DNA from 4 places in the Scopulibacillus cellulosilyticus genome. Region 1 is predicted to be linked to each of the others. Evidence: riboswitches for the same ligand, from Rfam matches in the RefSeq annotation. Region 1 holds a riboswitch; each other region holds the start of a gene.

The links. A riboswitch is a leader RNA that binds a small molecule or an ion and turns the genes downstream of it on or off. The one in region 1 is predicted to bind S-adenosylmethionine.
Region 2: linked by a shared signal. The riboswitch ahead of metE (5-methyltetrahydropteroyltriglutamate--homocysteine S-methyltransferase) and the one ahead of mmuP (S-methylmethionine permease) in region 1 are both predicted to bind S-adenosylmethionine.
Region 3: linked by a shared signal. The riboswitch ahead of metK (methionine adenosyltransferase) and the one ahead of mmuP (S-methylmethionine permease) in region 1 are both predicted to bind S-adenosylmethionine.
Region 4: linked by a shared signal. The riboswitch ahead of ACFQRG_RS20510 (methionine biosynthesis PLP-dependent protein) and the one ahead of mmuP (S-methylmethionine permease) in region 1 are both predicted to bind S-adenosylmethionine.

Annotation. Positions count from the first base shown of each region.
Region 1 covers NZ_JBHTCO010000043.1:69,562-74,519, forward strand. Annotated here, with positions in the region: gene ACFQRG_RS20025 (hypothetical protein) at 1-797, shown strand, start outside; partial or broken gene mmuM (homocysteine S-methyltransferase) at 1,092-2,033, opposite strand; gene mmuP (S-methylmethionine permease) at 2,008-3,417, opposite strand; SAM riboswitch class I at 3,499-3,603, opposite strand; gene ACFQRG_RS20040 (MFS transporter) at 3,899-4,958, opposite strand, start outside.
Region 2 covers NZ_JBHTCO010000044.1:35,161-40,118, forward strand. Annotated here, with positions in the region: gene ACFQRG_RS20540 (sirohydrochlorin chelatase) at 1-351, opposite strand, end outside; gene cobA (uroporphyrinogen-III C-methyltransferase) at 372-1,145, opposite strand; SAM riboswitch class I at 1,521-1,661, shown strand; gene metE (5-methyltetrahydropteroyltriglutamate--homocysteine S-methyltransferase) at 1,747-4,044, shown strand; gene sspL (small, acid-soluble spore protein L) at 4,173-4,316, shown strand; gene ACFQRG_RS20560 (hypothetical protein) at 4,530-4,958, shown strand, end outside.
Region 3 covers NZ_JBHTCO010000014.1:13,620-18,577, reverse strand. Annotated here, with positions in the region: gene ACFQRG_RS11360 (alpha/beta hydrolase) at 1-791, opposite strand, end outside; gene ACFQRG_RS11355 (gamma carbonic anhydrase) at 931-1,449, shown strand; gene metK (methionine adenosyltransferase) at 1,494-2,693, opposite strand; SAM riboswitch class I at 2,813-2,950, opposite strand; gene pckA (phosphoenolpyruvate carboxykinase (ATP)) at 3,275-4,843, shown strand; gene ytkD (RNA deprotection pyrophosphohydrolase) at 4,903-4,958, opposite strand, start outside.
Region 4 covers NZ_JBHTCO010000044.1:26,752-31,709, forward strand. Annotated here, with positions in the region: gene metC (cystathionine beta-lyase) at 1-930, opposite strand, end outside; gene ACFQRG_RS20510 (methionine biosynthesis PLP-dependent protein) at 887-2,047, opposite strand; SAM riboswitch class I at 2,305-2,448, opposite strand; gene ACFQRG_RS20515 (S53 family peptidase) at 2,589-4,214, opposite strand; gene ACFQRG_RS20520 (serine hydrolase) at 4,374-4,958, opposite strand, start outside.

The DNA.
Region 1 (4,958 bases):
CCATTGCATTTATATTAACCGCCCAAAAACTGAAGGCTATCGGCCAGACTGGCTTAGTTACCATTCCAGCTCTTATTCTTGCAATACAAAGTTTAATCGGTATGCCGCTTGCCTCATTCTTTCTGCGCCGTCATGCTAAGCATGTCAAGAAAACACTTAATCAGGCAGCTTACACAGAGGTTGCTGCTGCTGCAGACCCTGAAAGCATACTCACTGATTCAAAAAGAAAGACTTGGATTCCGAAAAAATATCAAACGCATGTCATCCTTTTATTGCAGCTATTTATTGGCGGAGCATTAGCTATTTTCTTAGGCAATTTAACCGGCATTAATTATAGCTTATGGGCATTAGTCATTGGTCTAATCGGTGCATATATCGGCTTTTATAATGATAAGATGCTGGAACGTGCGAACTCATTCGGCATCGCTATGGTCGGGATTATCGTGATTACGATGAGCTCTATGAATGATGTAACGATCCATATGTTTGTTGGCTATTTACCGGTCGTTCTCGCCATTATGGCAATAGGTATTGTCGGGATTATCGCAGGCGGCTTTGTTGGGGCAAAATTAATGAAGTGGAACATGAATAAAGGGATTGCAGTAGCCTTAACAGCTTTATTCGGATTCCCCGGTGACTATCTGCTCTGTGAGGAAATCAGCCGCAGTGTCGCTGATAACGAAGCAGAACAGAAAACCATTTTTAATGAAATCCTTACACCAATGCTTGTCGGCGGCTTCACAACCGTCACCACCGCATCAGTTATCATTGCAAGCATCTTAGTTCAGACTATTTAATTGAATATAATTAATCAAAAAAACTATGTCTATAAATGGGATAAGAGAATTGACATGTATATATAATCGCTTAGCTAAAAATTTACAATTTTACTCTGGACTAAAAACAAACACAAATAAAACATGTAAATTAGAAAGAAATCATTTATGAAAAAGAATATCAATCATACTTAAAACCGATTCCCTTATTTTAGGAAATCGGTTTTGTTGCTCTATCTAAGCCGACAAAATATTTTCCACCTACTTATTAATAGACTTTTGTATGGACTTGGATATTACTATATACTCTAGAGGTTAACGCAATTTATTTGCAATCTCCTTAATATGATGGGGTTCTGTTCTGCAGCATCCTCCGATTAATCGTGCTCCTGCATCGTACCATTCCTTGGCTTAAACATCGAAAGACTGACATGATTCTTGGCCATGCCATGTTTTAGTTTCCGGATCATAGTTTTCACCGGAATTCGGATAAACGATAATTGGCTTCTTCGTATTTGTACTTAACACATTGATGGCTTCTGTGACAAACGATGCTGGGGCGCAATTGATGCCAATTGCGGCAATTTGATCATGATCATTAAACATTTTTGCACACTCTTCCAACAAGGTACCGTCACTGATTGTCTTGTTATTTTTCAAAGAGAAAGATAACCAGGCATATGATTCCGGAAAGTCTTTTAATAATGAGGCTAATATCTTTGCTTCTTGCAGAGAAGGAATTGTTTCAAACGCTATTAAATCAGCACCTGCTTCGATCAAAGCTGCCATTCTTGTACGATGAAATTCCGCTAATGTTTCATCTGTAACATTATAGTTTCCTGCATATTCTGAACCATCTGCAAGATATGCCCCATAAGGCCCTACCGATGCCGCAACCAATGGCTTCGGTCTAAATGCCTGCATATCTTGCTGCCAAAAATCATCTCTTGCTTTGCTGGCAAGCAGTACAGTCTTTTTAATTAACTCTAAAGCCTCTTTTTCTTGTATTCCACGTTTAGAAAATCCATTAATAGTAGCTTGATAGCTTGCGGTGATTGCACAATCAGCCCCCGCACGAAAATAGTCAGCATGAACCTGGTAAATCACTTCTGGACTTTCCAGCAGTACTCGCGCAGACCAAAGAGGGTCATTCAAATTGCAGCCATACCGTTCAAGTTCTGTAGCTAAAGCGCCATCCAGAATCATAACTGAATAATCTCGTAAAATAGCATCAATGGGATTGAGTTTTGTTAACATATTTTACTCCTCTCTTCTTCAATCTTTGCGTGAAATAATAACTTCCATAGCAAATAAAAATAAACGGAATACCGCAATAAAGGGCGATTCGTTGTGTAGGGTCAAATGCAATGCCAATACATGAAGCAAGACAAAGTACAAAAGAAGCGATTGGTACAATAGGATATAGCGGTGTACGGTAGGCCAAATCCTGTACTGAATTTCCCTCTTTAATATATTGTCTGCGAAATAGAAATTGCGAAACACTGATACTCATCCAAACAATAACCACAGCTAAACCCGAAATAGATACAAGCACGATATACACAGTTCCTGGTGCAAAAATACTTGAGAGCAAAGCTAAACCGCCGCCTATCATACTAAAAATAATAGCGACCAGCGGTACACCCCGTTTGGTTAACTTTGCGAAAACCGGCGATATAGTCTTTTTATTTGCTAGTGACCAAAGCATTCGGGAAGAAGCATATAAACCAGAGTTTGCCGCAGACAAAATGGCTGTCAAAATAACAAAATTCATAATATCAGCTGCGTATGGCACTCCAATTCGTTCGAAAACTGCTACAAAAGGGCTTTTTAATACTCCCGCATCCGACATTGGCAATAATGCAGATAAAATAACGATCGTTCCTACAAAAAAGATGACCAATCTCCACAATGTTGTGCGAATAGCCTTTGGGATAGTCTTGGCCGGATTTTTCGTTTCTCCAGCTGCAATGCCAATTAATTCAGTTCCAGAAAAGGCAAAATTGACTGCAAGCATTGTCATGATAATAGCAAAAGTACCATTAGGAAATAATCCGGCACTGATAAAGTTAGAAAAGAATGGAGCTGCCTGTGAATTCTTCATTGGAATAATGCCTACCATTGCTGCTACGCCTAAAATAATAAATACGACAATTGCTATGACCTTTACAGAAGCAAACCAGAACTCCGATTCAGCGAAAAACTTAACCGTCAGCGCATTTAATAAAAAGATCAAAATGGCAAATAGTGCACTCCATATCCATACATTAATAGATGGAAACCATCGTTGCATAAGCAAACCTGCAGCTGTAAACTCAGAACCTAATGAAACAGTCCAAGTCAGCCAATACAACCAAGCAACTGTATAACCTGTTCCTGGCCCAATGTATTTCGCAGCATAGCTGTGAAAGGCACCCGTCTCAGGCATATGTACAGATAATTCCCCTAAACATAACATGACCAGATAAACGACTACTGCTCCAATCAGATACGCGAGAATGGTGCCAAATGGGCCGGCCTGTTGGATGGTATAACCTGAACTAAGAAATAATCCGGTTCCAATAACCCCGCCAAGAGACAGCATAACAAGATGTCTTACTTTCATTTTCCTTTGAAATTCCTGCTTTCCTTCGTTACCCATCATACTCTCCTTCTTCATCATCCAGAAAAAACAAAAACACACTCTAAAGAAGAGTGCGTTACCGACAAATAAAAACGTACGCTCTTATCTATCAGGGTTTATCACCCACTGGAATTAGCACAGTATCTTAATAGATCTGTTGCTGAGGTTTCATAGGGCCAGTCCCTCCGCCTCTCTGGATAAGAAATATTTTTTAATAACTTTATCAATTTACGAATTAAACGTCAAGAGAATTCTGCACTTTTACAAATTATGGTCCTTCTAGCACTTAATCTAATTCTTTAATGGTAAATCTTTTACAGATGTCTGTTGCGTTTACTTGCCTCTGCGTAAAATTGGCATCTACTGCTGCAAATTTTTTCCTAACGTATAAAAAGAATCCCAATTTATCTATGAAACATAAAGATAAATTGAGATTTTAAACTAGGGAATCTTAACATTGTAAATCTGCATTTTACTATATATTTTTTTATTTTAGTTACTAAATCTCCTCTAACTCCTTCTTATTTGTCTTAGGCCCAAAACCTCCGATTGAAATGGCCACAATCAACATAGCAACCGAGATAAACCCAAAGACACCGACAACACCAAATTCATGAAGCAATCCAGCGATGATGAATCCCGAGAATACAGAACTTAATCGGCTCCAACCATACGTAAATCCGACACCGGTGGCACGAATGCGTGTTGGATATAACTCCGCCTGGTAAGAATGGAATAAAGTGCTGAACCAGTTATTAAGAAGCGTAATAATAATTCCCATTAGAATAATCAAAGAAGGTATTCTAGTCAAAGAAAAAATAGTACCAGCCACAGCGATTGCGATTGAAATAACAACGATCATCCACTTTCTTTCAAGCCGGTCTGATGTTAACATACCTAAAATTGGGCCAAATGGATTTGCCAAAGCCATGATAAATGTATAGAAGAGTGAATGGACGAGCGTAATACCCTCACTTACTAATAAAGTCGGTACCCAGGAAGCAAACCCGTAAAATCCGATAGTTTGAAATAGATTGAAAACTAACAGCATAATTGTCCGCGATCTGTACGGCGGTTTCCATATTTCTGAGAACTTCCCCTTCTCTTCCGCCTTAACTTCTTTGTGTTGGACAGGCGGCAGTAAACCGACTTCTTGTTCAATCATTTTCTCCAAATGTTTCATCGTTTGATCAGCTTTGTCTATTTGACCATGCTGCTCTTGCCAGCGCGGCGATTCCGGGAGACCAAGTCGAATCCACCAAACAAAAACAGCACCAAGTCCACCGATCAATACAACCCAGCGCCATCCATCCATTAAGAAATGTGTTGGAACAAGCAGATAGGCCAGCAGGGTAACAATAGGAACAGCCCAAAATGTAATAAATTGACTATACGCGATATAAAAACCGCGTTTCGATGAAGGCGTCATCTCAGTAATATAAGTGTCAATGATCACTAATTGTGCGCCAACACCAAATCCGGCACATAACCGAAATATGTCGAGCCATACAGCAGATGGTGCGAAGGCCATACAAATAGTAAAAATAGAGTATATAAGA
Region 2 (4,958 bases), on a different contig from region 1:
GCGAATTCTTTCCGCTAAGATATCAACAATATTCTCATGAACACCCAACGGACCGCCGTAATGTATTGATATATTCGGAAAACGCTGTTTAGCTTTTTCCAGTTCTAACGGGATGTCTCTTTTGATATGTTTTGCCGCAAGAAGAAGCACCGGCTGAACAGCAATATTTGTCGCCCCTTTATTAACACAGCGCTCAATGCCCTCAAGAATGTTTGGTTCCGCCAGTTCCAAAAAGCATATTTCCTGAATCGGCACTGAAATTTGCTTTATGCACTGTTCGATAAAATCTCTTGCCTGCCTGGTTGCTTCTGGAACACGGCTTCCATGTCCAATGTATAAAATCGCCTGCATAATCTCACAACTTTCCTGAGTTAAGATGACAAACGCTCTGCTTCATTTTTATTAATTTTTTCAAACCATTGTATCTTTTCCCGGAGATGTACAACTTCCCCGACAACTATCATTGTCGGATTTTTTATTTGATATTGTTTTGCCTTATCAACAATATTTTCCAATGTTCCTGTAACAGTTTCCTGTTCTTCTGTTGTACCCCAGTGGATGAGCGCGACCGGTGTTGTTTTTTGACGTCCATAAGCGATTAGCTTTTGTGCAATGTCAGGCAGCTGACCGACTCCCATATAAATGGCCAATGTGTCAATGCCTTTAGCCAGGCACTGCCAATAGTGTTCCGCGTCTTCCTCATCCCTGCGGTGGCCCGTTACAAATGCGACCGATGAGCTAAAGTCCCGGTGAGTCACCGGAATGCCCGCATAAGCAGATGCCGCTATCCCCGAGGTAATACCCGGAACAACCTCAAAATCAATGCTATTTTTAGCCAGTATTTCAGCTTCTTCACCGCCCCTGCCAAAAACAAAAGGATCCCCGCCCTTTAATCTTGTGACAGTCTTTCCGGCCTTAGCGAGTTTCACTAACCAATGATTAATTGTCTCTTGTTTCATCGTATGGTAATTCGGCAATTTCCCGCAATAAATGAGATCAGCTGCCTGATCTGCATAATTCAGTAAATCTTTATTAATCAAATGATCATATAAAATGACATCGGCCTTTTTAATACAATTCATCCCTTTTACCGTAATTAAATCAGGATCTCCAGGCCCTGCGCCAACAAGATAAACTTTACCCACCGTGAACCTCTCCCTCAAGCATTTTTGAAAGTACTCAATAAATTCCATTACCTTTATTTTTTAAATTTTCTTTATTTCAATCAGAGAACAAAACCATGTTTTCCAACTTATTTACTGGGTTTAATTTGATTTTCATTGTAGACAGTTAATAGTTAATTGTCAATTACATAATTTAAATCTCTTGATTTTTTATTTGAAAAACTTGGTTTTGCGATTTACGCCAAGCCTTTATTTACATCTGAGCTTCTTTACGACAAGCCAATCCTTTTATTATGTACAATTGGACTAATAAGGCATAAAAAGTTTCAATATTAGTTTGACAATTGGAAACTGTCATGATAAACTCCATTTTAAGTTAAATGATTTGAATATCCCATCTTATTGAGAGAGGCTGAGGGACTGGCCCTTTGACGCCCGGCAACCTGTCCGGCACTCAGAATAGCATCTTATTTTTGCTTACCTGAGTCCCGGACAAGGTGCCAATTCCTGCAAAGCGATTGCTTTGAAAAATAAGATGTTTAATCTTATTGGGGCCTCTCTACTTTGTAGCGGGGCCCTTTTAACACTTAAGAGACATAATAAAAAAGGAGTTGGGGAGAAAATGACAACAGTAATCAGTTCTAATTTAGGCTATCCAAGGATTGGGGAAAACAGGGAATGGAAAAGAACACTTGAAAAGTTTTGGTCAGGTAAAATTGACAAAGAAACTTTTCTGGAAGATATTCAAAAGCTGCGTCTTAATCACCTGCAAAAACAAAAGGATCAAGGCATTGACCTTATTCCTGTCGGTGATTTTTCATTATATGACCACGTCCTTGATACATCTGTTATGTTCGGCGTAATACCAGAACGCTTCGAATACAGCGATGGTCCGGTTTCGCTTGATACTTATTTCGCAATCGCACGCGGCAATCAAAAGGCTGTTGCATCAGAAATGACTAAATGGTTCAATACAAACTATCACTACATAGTTCCTGAACTTAATCAGGCTGAACCAAAAATCACAGAAAACCGGCCGCTGAAGTTTTTCCGTGAAGCAAAAGAAAAGCTTGGCATCAACGGAAAACCGGTCATACTCGGCCCTATCACTTACTTAAAGCTTTCCAAAGGATACAAGCCTGAAGAATTCAAGACGTTGCTTGATAAATTTGTACCGCTTTATATTACAGTTCTGCAAGAGCTTGAAAAGGAAGGTGCTGAATGGGTACAAATTGATGAACCTATTCTAGCGACATCATTGCAAGCTGAAGACATCGAAATTTTTAAAGAAGTATATGAAAAACTCTCTTCTTCTTTAACTAAACTAAATATTTTACTGCAAACTTACTTTGAAGGATTAGATTATTATCAAGAAGTTGTAAATCTCCCTGTACAAGGTGTCGGACTTGACTTTGTACATGATGAAGGAGAGAACCTTGCTTCAATTAAAAAATATGGTTTTCCAAAGGATAAAGTTCTTGCTGCAGGGATTATTGACGGCCGAAACATTTGGCGTTCCAACCTTCAAGCAAAGCTTGAATTGCTTGAAGATATCATTGAAAGTACAAGAATTGAAACGCTTTTCGTCCAACCGTCTTCAAGCTTGCTTCATGTGCCTGTTACTGTAAAGAATGAAACTAAACTTAATTCTACATTAGTAAAAGCACTATCTTTCGCCGATGAAAAACTTGAAGAAATCTCCTTGCTTACTAAGGGGCTTAGCCAAGGCAAAAGCGCTGTTGAAACAGAAATCACTCAAAGTGCGACAGCCATTGAAGCGTTAAATCAATCAATCAGCCGTAATAATACTCAAGTACGTGATGCCATTCGAAATCTCTCCGGTTTTTCAAGCGATCGGAATTCATCGTTCAAAGAACGTTATAAAATCCAGCAACAAGAGTTCCAGCTTCCGCTTTTACCGACAACAACAATCGGAAGCCTGCCGCAAACACCGGAAGTCAGAAAGGCAAGAAGAGCTTGGAAAAATGGTGAATGGACCAATGAGGAATATGATCGTTTCGTTAAAGAACAAATGGATGAAGCCATTGCCCTTCAAGAGGAAATCGGTTTGGATGTCTTCGTTCACGGCGAGTTTGAACGAAATGACATGGTTGAATATTTTGGTGAAAAGCTGGGCGGTTTTGATACATCCTCTAACGGCTGGGTACAATCTTACGGCTCACGCTGCGTTAAACCGCCGTTAATTTACGGAGATGTCCATTTCATTGAGCCAATGACTGTTAAAGAAAGCGTCTATGCGCAATCATTAACTGACAAACCGGTAAAAGGCATGTTAACTGGACCGCAAACAATATTAAATTGGTCATTTGTCCGTGATGATATTCCGCGCTATGAAGTCGCTTATCAAATTGCCTTAGCACTAAGAAAAGAAGTTGAAACATTAGAGGCTGAAGGCATTAAGATGATTCAAGTGGATGAACCTGCGCTTCGTGAAGGGCTTCCTTTAAAACAAAACAAATGGGAAGCATATCTTGAAAAGGCTGTATATGCCTTTAGACTGTCAACATCTTCAGTTCAAGACAGCACACAAATTCATACACATATGTGTTATTCGGAATTTGATGACATCATTGACGCAATCAGCGCTCTTGATGCCGATGTTATTTCAATTGAGGCAGCCAGAAGCCACGGAGAAATCATCCGTACTTTTGAAGAAAAAGGTTACGATAAAGGCATTGGCCTTGGCGTATATGACATCCATAGCCCGCGTATACCTGAAGTTAAGGAAATTGAAGATATTTCAAACCGCGCTCTTCAAGTTCTTGATCCTGAATTATTCTGGATTAACCCTGACTGCGGCTTAAAAACCAGAAAGAAAGATGAAGTGGTCGGCGCATTGAAGGCAATGGTTGAAGCTGCCAAAAAAATAAGAGAGCAAGCGGCTGTTTCTAAAGCATAAAAATTAAAGTACTTTTCGTAAAGGGAACAAAGCAGCTGTCTGAATATGCTTCCTTGAAGCTATGCGACCATAATAATCTCGGATAAAAACACCTCCAGTTAGGAAAAATAACTACTGGAGGTGTTTTAATGACACATAGAGAAGAAAACCGTACACATCGAGGAAAAGTTGCATCTTCAGTTAATCCCCAAGGCTTATCTGAAGATACTGCTGATCAACAGCCGAAATCCCAGCTTGAACAAAGAGCTAAGAAGAAAAATACTAAAATTTAAATCCACAGGATTGAACCTGTGGATTTTCTATTCTGTCCATTTCAATAATAAAGAAAAACTTTCGTCAATAAGGGCTTGTTAATCCCTTCAAAATGATGTTATTGGATCATGAAGAGTATCCACGGATAAGTTATTTATTTTTATTTAAGAGACATTTAATATAAAATGGTGTTATTATCCATTATTCAAGCAAAGCAATCAAAGGAGTCCACTATGTTCGACCCGACAATATATGAAAATTTAAAAGTGGTTATCGAAGGTGCGGTATATGAACTGGACTTAAATGGCAATTTATCAGTCATTGATCGTGTTGACAACATTGATTTGGCAAAAATGAGCAGGGATTTCTCGTTAACTTTCACAAAAAGAGACGGGACTGTATCAGCCAAACTCACACTTAGTGCAAACACGCAAACTCTTTCCGCAGAAATCCTTGATGCCGATACAGCAAATTTGGGATGTCAGTTGAAAATCACTTTTTATGTTAATGTACAGCATCCAGAAACGGATTGTGAAGCTATTTTATTTTTAATCAATAAACACTGGAGGAAATACCGGCCTTCTGTTACTCAGCATTTGTCTTACATTTATGGTGAATACAATGGAGAATTCCAAGATGCCATCAATATCTCTCTCAATGAA
Region 3 (4,958 bases), on a different contig from region 1:
CCAGACGACATATTGTTTTCGATAAATGTTAAAGCATGTTGAAAAACAGTTTTTCTTTCGGGTTCATTAAATATTTCATGGTATAAACCAGGCCATTCTTTATAGGTCTTATTTTTTATATTTAAAGAGTCGAACCATTCTTTAACTGAATGCTTATTAACTATTTTATCATCTCCTGCTTGTAAAATAAGCATAGGAAGGTCCGGGAATTTATCTATATTTTGAAAAGCTTCTTCCATCGCAGTTTCTAATTCCCAATACCACCGCGCTGAAATTTTTGTAAGCATAAGAGGGTCTTCAGCATCTCTTTTTAAAACCTCTTCATTACGGGTTGCCTTTTTGTTGCCTGCCGATCTTTTGGTAGGAATTAATAATTCCGGTGCTATTTCGTTTAATAAATATCCTGTTTTCTTTAACAGTGCCGGAAAAGGAAAAGTAAGCCCTAAGCAAGGCGAAGATAAAACAACACCTTGAACGTGTATTCTTTTTTCTTGCAACATTCTTATTATCGACAATCCGCCCAGGCTGTGGCCGAGAAGAAATAATGGCAGCTGAAACTTTTTTCCGTCCTTTACCCAAAATTCAATTGAATTAATATATTCATTAAAGCTTTCGATATGTCCTTTTTTTGACGGGCTTTTTCCGTGGCCGGGCAAGTCCCCCATGACAACATGGAATCCCGCATTCAGCCATTGATCTCTTAGCCACTGGTAACGCCCATGATGCTCGCCGGAACCATGAACAATGACGATAACGCCTTTAGGCACATTTTTGGTTTCCCAAGCCCACACTTGTGCCACCCCTTATATGTTATAATTTTTTCATACTTTCTTTATCCGATTTGTTCTGCTAACCGTTAGCGGGAGAAAAAACCCTCCCATTAATAGAGGCTTTACTTTATTATACTAAGTTATCAGGAGGTGAATACATATGATCTTACCATACAATGGGGTTTACCCTGAAATTTCAACAAGCGCATTTATTGCGCCGGATGCTGTTATCAGCGGTGATGTCAAGATTGGGGAAGAATCGAGCATTTGGTTTGGAACGGTTATACGCGGTGATGTCGCACCGACGCGTATTGGCAACAGGGTTAACATTCAAGATTTAAGCATGCTGCACCAAAGCCCTAATCGTACGCTTATCATAGAAGACGATGTGACAGTCGGTCATCAGGTGACCATTCATAGTTCGATTTTACGTAAGAATTGTTTGATTGGCATGGGATCTATTATCCTTGACGGCGCAGAAATTGGAGAAGGGGCATTTATAGGTGCGGGAAGCCTTGTTCCTCAAGGAAAAGTCATCCCTCCGAATGTACTGGCTTTTGGACGTCCTGCAAAGGTCATCCGGCCTTTAAATGAAGCAGATATCCAGGACATGGCAAGGATCCGCCGTGAATATGTCGAAAAAGGGCAGGCATATAAAAGGCAGATTACAGAAGAGTAGTTTATAAAAAGAGGAGCTGATTGTGATCAGCTCCTCTTGCTTTTTTAAGCTTCGGTTTTAAGAAGTTCGGCTTTGTCTGTTTGTTCCCATGGCAAATCAACATCAGTACGGCCGAAGTGTCCATAAGCTGCTGTTTGTTTATAAATAGGTCTTCTAAGGTCAAGCATTTTAATAATACCTGCCGGACGAAGGTCAAAATGTTTGCGAACAAGTTCAACAAGGCGTTCTTCGGTTACCTTGCCGGTTTCAAAAGTATCAATGGAGATAGATACCGGCTCTGCAACACCAATAGCATAAGCAAGTTGGACTTCGCATTTATCTGCTAATCCGGCCGCAACAATATTTTTTGCGACATAACGCGCTGCATAAGCCGCGGAACGGTCAACCTTAGTAGCATCTTTTCCGGAGAAAGCACCGCCGCCGTGACGGGCATATCCCCCGTAAGTGTCAACAATGATTTTACGGCCTGTTAAACCGGCATCGCCTTGAGGTCCGCCGATAACAAATCGCCCTGTCGGATTAATAAAATACTTTGTATTTTCATCAATTAATTCTTCAGGTACGATCGGTTTAATGACGTGGTTGATAAGATCTTCTTTAATTTGTTCTAATGTTATTTCCGGGTGGTGCTGAGTGGAAATAACGATTGTATCAACACGTTCAGGTTTTCCTTCTTCATTATACTCAACAGTTACTTGTGTTTTTCCATCCGGTCTTAAATAAGGAACTGTTTCGTTCTTTCTCACTTCAGCCAGGCGTCTTGACAGCTGATGGGAAAGCGAAATTGGCAGCGGCATTAATTCAGGTGTTTCATTAACAGCAAAGCCGAACATCAGCCCTTGGTCACCTGCGCCAATTGCCTCTATTTCGTCATCAGTCATTTGGCCTTCACGCGCTTCAAGTGACTGGTTAACGCCTTGGGCAATGTCAGGAGATTGTTCATTAATTGATGTTAATACCGCGCAAGTTTCTGAATCGAAACCGTATTTCGCCCGGTCATAACCAATTTCACGAACTGTTTCTCTGACAACCTTAGGTATGTCAACATAGGTTGAAGTCGTAATCTCTCCAGCAACTAGAACCAATCCTGTACTGACTGTAGTTTCACAGGCGACACGCGCATTTGGATCACTCTTAATGATTTCATCCAAAATGGCATCCGAAATTTGGTCGCAAATCTTATCAGGATGGCCTTCTGTTACAGACTCAGAAGTGAACAAACGTCTAGAATATTTTTTTGTCATCCTAATCCTCCCAAAATATAATAATGAAATAATATGTTATGAAAACGGTACTCGTGCCCCTGAAAATTTGCATGAAAAAAGCCCTTTCCAACTGAGGACAAGGACATTATAACTCTCGCCTCTTATCGTCAAGGTTGAACTAACCTTGCAGGTTAGCACCGTTCCCAGCACTCAGAACTGCGCTGATTACGCTATTTAGGCGCCGGGTGGTTGCCGGGTTTCACAGGGCCTGTCCCTCCACCTACTCAGGATAAGAGCAGCCGTTTTTACTAAGAATAGCGCAGGCGACAACAACTGTCAATAAACAATCAAATTGTCTAAATACAATTAATATATTTTAGGTTATACTATTTAGATAGTTAAATATGTTGGATTGAAAAATTAGAGATATCATTATTATATCTGAAATAACCATCAAAAATCCCCATTTACTTAGGACAATACCCATTTATATGTTCCAACGTATATTTTTTAAAAATAATTCGCAATTAGTATGGACTAAAGAATAAAATATGTTATACTAATTCTAACTTATAAAGGATTGAAATTAACACAAAGGATGGTTTTTAACTATGAAAACAATGCCATTTACTTCAAAATTAGATGAATGCCTAAAATTAGATCATACGTATATGAATTTATCGGTTTCACACCTTATCGAGAAAGCTTTAGAGAAAAAAGAAGCCATTTTAACAAATACCGGTGCCCTGGCGGCAAATACCGGAAAATATACTGGACGCTCCCCTAAAGATAAGTTTATTGTAAAAGAGCCGGAAATTGAAGGTACAATTGACTGGGGAAACAATCAGCCTATTGATGAAAGTGTTTTCGAGAAATTATATTTCAAAGTGATTGATTATCTGAAAAAAAGAGAAGAACGCTTTGTTTTCCGCGGTTTTGCAGGGGCAGACCCTGAATCGCGCCTATCATTGCAAGTTGTCAATGAATACGCTTGGCATAATTTATTTGCCCAACAGCTTTTTATCCGTCCGACAGCTGAAGAATTAAAAACTCACAGCGCTGAGTTCACGATTGTCTCGGCACCAGGCTTTAAAGCCGATCCTGAAGTTGATGGCACACACTCTGAAGCATTCATTATCATATCATTTAAAAGACGCGTTGTATTAATTGGCGGTACACAATATGCCGGAGAAATGAAAAAGTCAATATTCAGCGTTATGAATTACATTTTGCCAAATCAAGACATCCTATCTATGCATTGTTCCGCAAACGTTGGCGAAGAGGGTGACGTGGCATTATTCTTTGGTCTTTCAGGAACCGGCAAAACAACATTATCAAATGATCCAAACCGAAAGCTTATTGGTGATGACGAGCATGGCTGGTCTGCCAGCGGTGTATTTAACATTGAGGGCGGGTGTTATGCCAAAACAATTCATTTGTCTGAGGAAAAAGAACCGCAAATTTGGAATGCCATTCGTTATGGTTCTGTCTTAGAGAATGTCGTTGTTGATGAACAGTCCCGCGAACCTGATTACGATGATAATAAATATACGGAAAATACACGTGCAGCTTATGACATTCACAATGTACCGAATGTTATTTTACCAAGCCTTGCCGGCCATCCTAACACCATTATCTTCTTAACAGCTGATGCTTTTGGTGTTCTGCCGCCGATTAGCAAACTTACAAAAGAGCAAGCAATGTACCATTTCTTATCAGGTTATACGAGCAAATTAGCAGGTACAGAAAGAGGCGTTACTTCACCTGAAGCGACTTTCTCTACATGCTTCGGCTCACCATTTTTACCTTTAGAAGCAGCAAAATACGCTAGTATGCTTGGAGAAAAAATTGACGGTCATCAAGTGGACGTTTATCTCGTTAATACCGGCTGGACCGGCGGTGCATACGGTGAAGGCAAACGTATTAATCTCGCCTATACAAGAGCGATGGTTCAAGCTGCATTACACGGTGAACTAAGTAACGAAGAATCAATGCTCGACCCTATTTTCGGATTAAATATTCCGCTTCATTGCCCAGGTGTTCCTGATCATGTCCTGCAGCCAAGCAAGACTTGGCCAAGCCAAGAAGCATACGAAGAAAAGGCCCGCGAGCTTGCCAAAAAGTTCAAAGACAACTTCAAGAAATTCAAACATGTCTCTGAAGAAATTAAAGCAGCCGGACCTAGATAAATTATTGCCCCTGAATCTTCTTAGAATAACATATTATCAAAAGCCTTAGGGTACCGACCCTAAGGCTTTTTTAAAAACTTTTCACAAATGCGTTCCAGGCTGTATTGAAGTACAT
Region 4 (4,958 bases), on a different contig from region 1:
CTGTTCATCTGTCAATGAAAATGATAGAACAGCGCCGGGTCCATGACTTTGCGCTCTGTGAACAGCCCAGCCCGGATGATTATTTAAGCCGGGATAGTAGACTTCTTTAACAGCTGGATGGTTAGATAAAAATTCAGCAATTTGCTGTGCTGAACGGGAAGATTGCGCCATCCGGACGTAAAGTGTCTTTAAACCTCTTAAGACAAGCCACGAATCATCCGGACCAAGGACAGCGCCGATCGTATTTTGTAAAAAGTAGATTTGTTCAGCTAATTCTTTATTCCCGGCTACGGCGAGACCGGCAATACAATCACTATGTCCGGAAATAAATTTTGTCGCACTGTACAAAACGACATCTGCCCCAAGTTCCAATGGCTTTTGTAAAATCGGCGTCATAAAAGTATTATCAACAAAGGTTAAACAATCATTTTCTTTAGCCAGTTTGGCAATTCCCTGAATGTCGGCAATTTTCATCAGCGGATTTGACGGCGTTTCTATATAGATAACCTTTGTATTGTCCTGAATGTTCGCTGCTACATTCTCTAATTGCGTCATGTCAACAAACGTATGATCAACGCCGAAACGCGGAAGCACCTTAGTGACAAACCGGTATGTTCCCCCATAAACATCTTCAGAAATTAATAGATGGTCACCTTTAGACAGGATCATTAGCGCTGTTGATATGGCTGCCATCCCTGAAGCGAAGGCAAAACCCTTATAGCCCCCGTCAAGTTCAGCAATCACCTGTTCAAGAGAATCCCTTGTTGGATTTCCCGAACGACTGTAATCATATTTTCCATAATTATCAAAATCAAATTGATGATATGTTGATGTGCGGTTGAGCGGAACGCTTACCGCCCCTGTTATAGGATCCACCTTTTGTGTATTATGCAAGAGTTTCGTTTGTAGTTGAAACGGCTGTTTTTCCATTTTCCGCTGCCTCCTCTTCTGCATGTTTAAATGCTTGATCCAGGTCGCTAATTAAGTCATCAGTATGTTCAATCCCTACAGAAAAGCGAAGCAGACGATTGCATACGCCTTGTTTAATGCGAATCTCTTCAGGAACATCTGCATGGGTTTGTGTAGCCGGATAGGTGATAAAACTTTCCAATCCTCCTAAACTTTCTGCAAAAGCGATTAACCGTAAATTTTTCAAGAAAGGATTAACCCAATCTTCTTTTAAAATCCGAAAACTTAACATGCCGCCCCGGCCGGGATATAAGACATCAGTAACAGCTTGATGATTCTGTAAATATTCAGCTAACTTACGGGCATTTTCATCATGCTGTTTCATTCTAAGGCTGAGTGTCTTCATACCTCTCATAACAAGATATGAATCAAAAGGGGACAACACGCCGCCTGCCGCATTTTGGTAGTTTCCAATTTTCTCAGACAGCTCCTCGCCTTTGGTTACGATTAACCCTGCCAACACATCATTATGTCCGCCGAGATATTTTGTCGCGCTGTGTATAACAAGATCGGCGCCTTCCTCAATTGGCCGCTGCAAAAGCGGAGTATAAAAGGTATTATCGACAATGAGAATTAACTCATGTTTTCTGGCGATTTTTGCAAGTAAAGAAATATCCGTTTCCTGCATAAGCGGATTGGTTGGTGTTTCAACAAAAATAGCCTTTGTCCGATCATTAATAAGTTTTTCTACTTCATCCGGACATTGAAGGTCATTATAGTGAAACTTCATCCCCCATTTTCTGGCACAATCTTCAAATAAACGGTATGTTCCGCCGTAAAGATCCGCAGAAACGATGGCTTCATCCCCGCTTTCAAACAAAGATATAATCGCTTGTATGGCAGCCATGCCTGAACTAAACGCAAATCCCCGGTCGCCGCCTTCAAGTTTGGCAATTGCTGATTCTAATTCATCCCTGGTCGGATTTTTGGTTCTCGTGTAGTCATATCCTGTAGACTCTCCGATACCCTTATGTCTATAAGCCGTTGAAAAATAGACAGGCGGACTAATTGCCCCGGTTCTCTGACAGCTATAATTACCAATTTGAGCTAATACAGTTTCAATTTTTTCCTTTGTCAATGAAATCCCCTCCACATTATCCAATAGTGTGTGTTCAAAAAGGAGGACAAAAAGAGCCGACACTGGCTAAAAACGTCACGTCCATGTGACAACGCCAGTACTAGCACGTCCTGTGCGTCGGAAGTTCAAGGAAGCGCCGGCGCAGGAGCACTTTACCTTACAGTCTCGACAGCTATTTTTCCCGGACTTTTTGAACATCCTCTAAAAATAAAAAAAGGCAGACCATCAAGAAGTGGCCTGCCGTCCGCTCAAACGACATCTTATCTACCAAAGCATATCGATGCTTTGCAGGAATTGGCACCTTGCCCAACACTCAGCATTAACCTAAGTCAATCTTTCCTGAGTGCCGGGCAGGTTGCCGGGCGTCAAAGGGCCAGTCCCTCAGCCACTCTTGATAAGAGTTTTGAAAATAATATTTAAAAGTGAAGTTTCTGAAAGTATAAATAAAAAGTTACCACCAAATATAATTCATGTCAATACTTATTCAAAAAATTTATTGGCTTTTTTGAACTTTAAGTATCAATTGGCAAGTTTTCTTTACTTATTTTGATAAATTATGTGCAGAATCGGTTAAAGCTTTCAGCAATTTAGCACCGTCGGGACTTCCGAGACCTGTGCAGGCATCCCATCCTTGACTCGCTTTATATGAACCATGTTCATCTGTGCTGTCATTGTTTCCGCTTGTAATGTCATGAAAAGCCCCGTCCTCAGAAGACAGTTGATAGAGGGCCGGATTTATAAAGCCAACCGGCTTTCCAAGTTTTTGGTTAATGTTAGCAATCAATCCCGCCCAAAGCGGTGCAACAGCGCTTGTTCCGCCAACCACAAATTGTTTTCCATCGGCGAGAATTTTGTAGCCTGTCGCCGGGTCCGCATCACCGGCTACATCTGGAACCCCTCTTCCTTTTTTGCCGCCTGGATTAATAGAGGTGGGTACATGAGCGTTATCTTGCCACTTCGGCAGTTCAAAGACGTCGCTTACCCCGCCTCCGGTAGCACCGTTGTTACCTTCATTCCATACTACTTCTTGCGAAATTGCTCCGTTGTTACCTTCAAGCTTCGTTCCGCCGCATGCCAAAACATTTGGGCTTGAAGCCGGAAAATCAACATGTGCCTTTCCATCGTTTACCCCATCAGAGGCACCATTATCTCCTGATGCGCAGCAAACTGTCACACCAAGAGCTGCAGCATCGTGAAAAGCTTGATTCATGGCTTTTATTGACTGATTCGTCCAATTACTTTCAGCTGCTCCCCAGCTGATAGAAAGGACCGATGGTTTATTCTTTTTATCGTGAATAGCTGTCGTGATTGCTTTTAAGAAACCAGCATCAGTATTTGGTGCAAAATATACTGCCACTTTAACCCCGGAGGCAACTGCAGCGGCTATCTCAATATCCAGAACAACTTCTCCATCAGGACCATTTGGATCACCTGTCGGCTTGTTTTTTCCCCCGTCAACATTTACATCGATCAATTGCGGTTCCGATACTCCAAGATCTTTAAAATAGGTTTTGATATCTTCTTGCCGATAACCGCCGCCCAGCTCAATAATCCCGATACATTGGCTGCTGCAGTCTATATCAGAAGGATAGTTATACATTTTTGCCACTTCTGTCGGTTTATAGGAAACGCCGGATGAACGGGAATCTAATACCGCATTATCCTCCTTTAGGAGGCGAAAGTGGGGTTTTGCCTGCGGCCGGTTATCTAATCCAAAAACCCCTTGGACAACATCATTAAGATTCTCAGGAATGTAAACATGTCCTGTATGACCGCGGTAATTAAAGTCCGGATGTTCATAGTTTGCCAGCTCAACATTAAAAGCTTGGTTAAAAGAAGAGGCTTTTCCTGATAAAACCACAATTCCCGATGAAGTATTTATTTCGTCTACTTTAAGATCATATTCATCGGCAAATTCTTCTATTTTCTTAACATCTTCAGGATCTGCACCATAAGCGTCAGCAAATTCATCATGTGATAGGTGCTGTCGTTTGGAAAACGGACGCTCAGCCATTTCATTGACCATTTTCTCTAATTTCGATTTTGTGCTTCCGCGGCGCAAATATATCGTTACTGACATCTGCTCATTAGGATCCAGCGTATCAATTTTACGTGCATTTTTTGGCAGAATGCGTTCACTGCCTTCAATACGAATATAATTCCCCATTTCTCATTCATCTCCTTTAAAGGATATATTGATAGAATGTTGATATATACCTTTACCCGAAAAATTCGAAATATTAACTCGTATTTTAGTCTTATATATCAGGAACTATTATTTAATGTTGTTATCCACAGTTTTGGGGTCAGACCCCGAAAATTGAAGTTATCCACAATCAGAGCCTATGTTCAAATAGATTCCTTTTCCAATCTTCGCCAATGTATCTAAGGCAATAGCGGAATTAACGCCTTGAGATAATGCTGTGATTGTTACTGTCCGATCACCTGCATAAAGAATACCGACATCGTGTTGGCGGTCACCGGACCAGCCTGTTTTGTTCGCTAATTCCCACTTTGGCATGCCGCCAATCATCTCCGGATCAGGGTCCGGTAAATAAGCCGGCAAACCATTGCGTATTTGCTGTTTTTTCATAATATTGATCATTTGCTGGCAAGAATGTCGGGAAACTATTTTCCCGGTTGCCAATGCGTTTAATAATACAGATATATCAGAGGCTGTTATAACATTTCTCTTATTTGTATCCGCCGGGTAAATGATCAATTTACGCTGAAATGAACTTTCTTCCATACCTATGTCCCTTAATGTCTGTTGTATATGCTTAATACCGGCAAGATCAATAAGCATGTTTGTCGCCGTGTTATCACTTTGAACGATCATAAGAGTCAACAAATCGAATACCGGCAGCCTGATACCTGGCGTTAAATGCTGTAAGATGCCTGATCCGCCAAC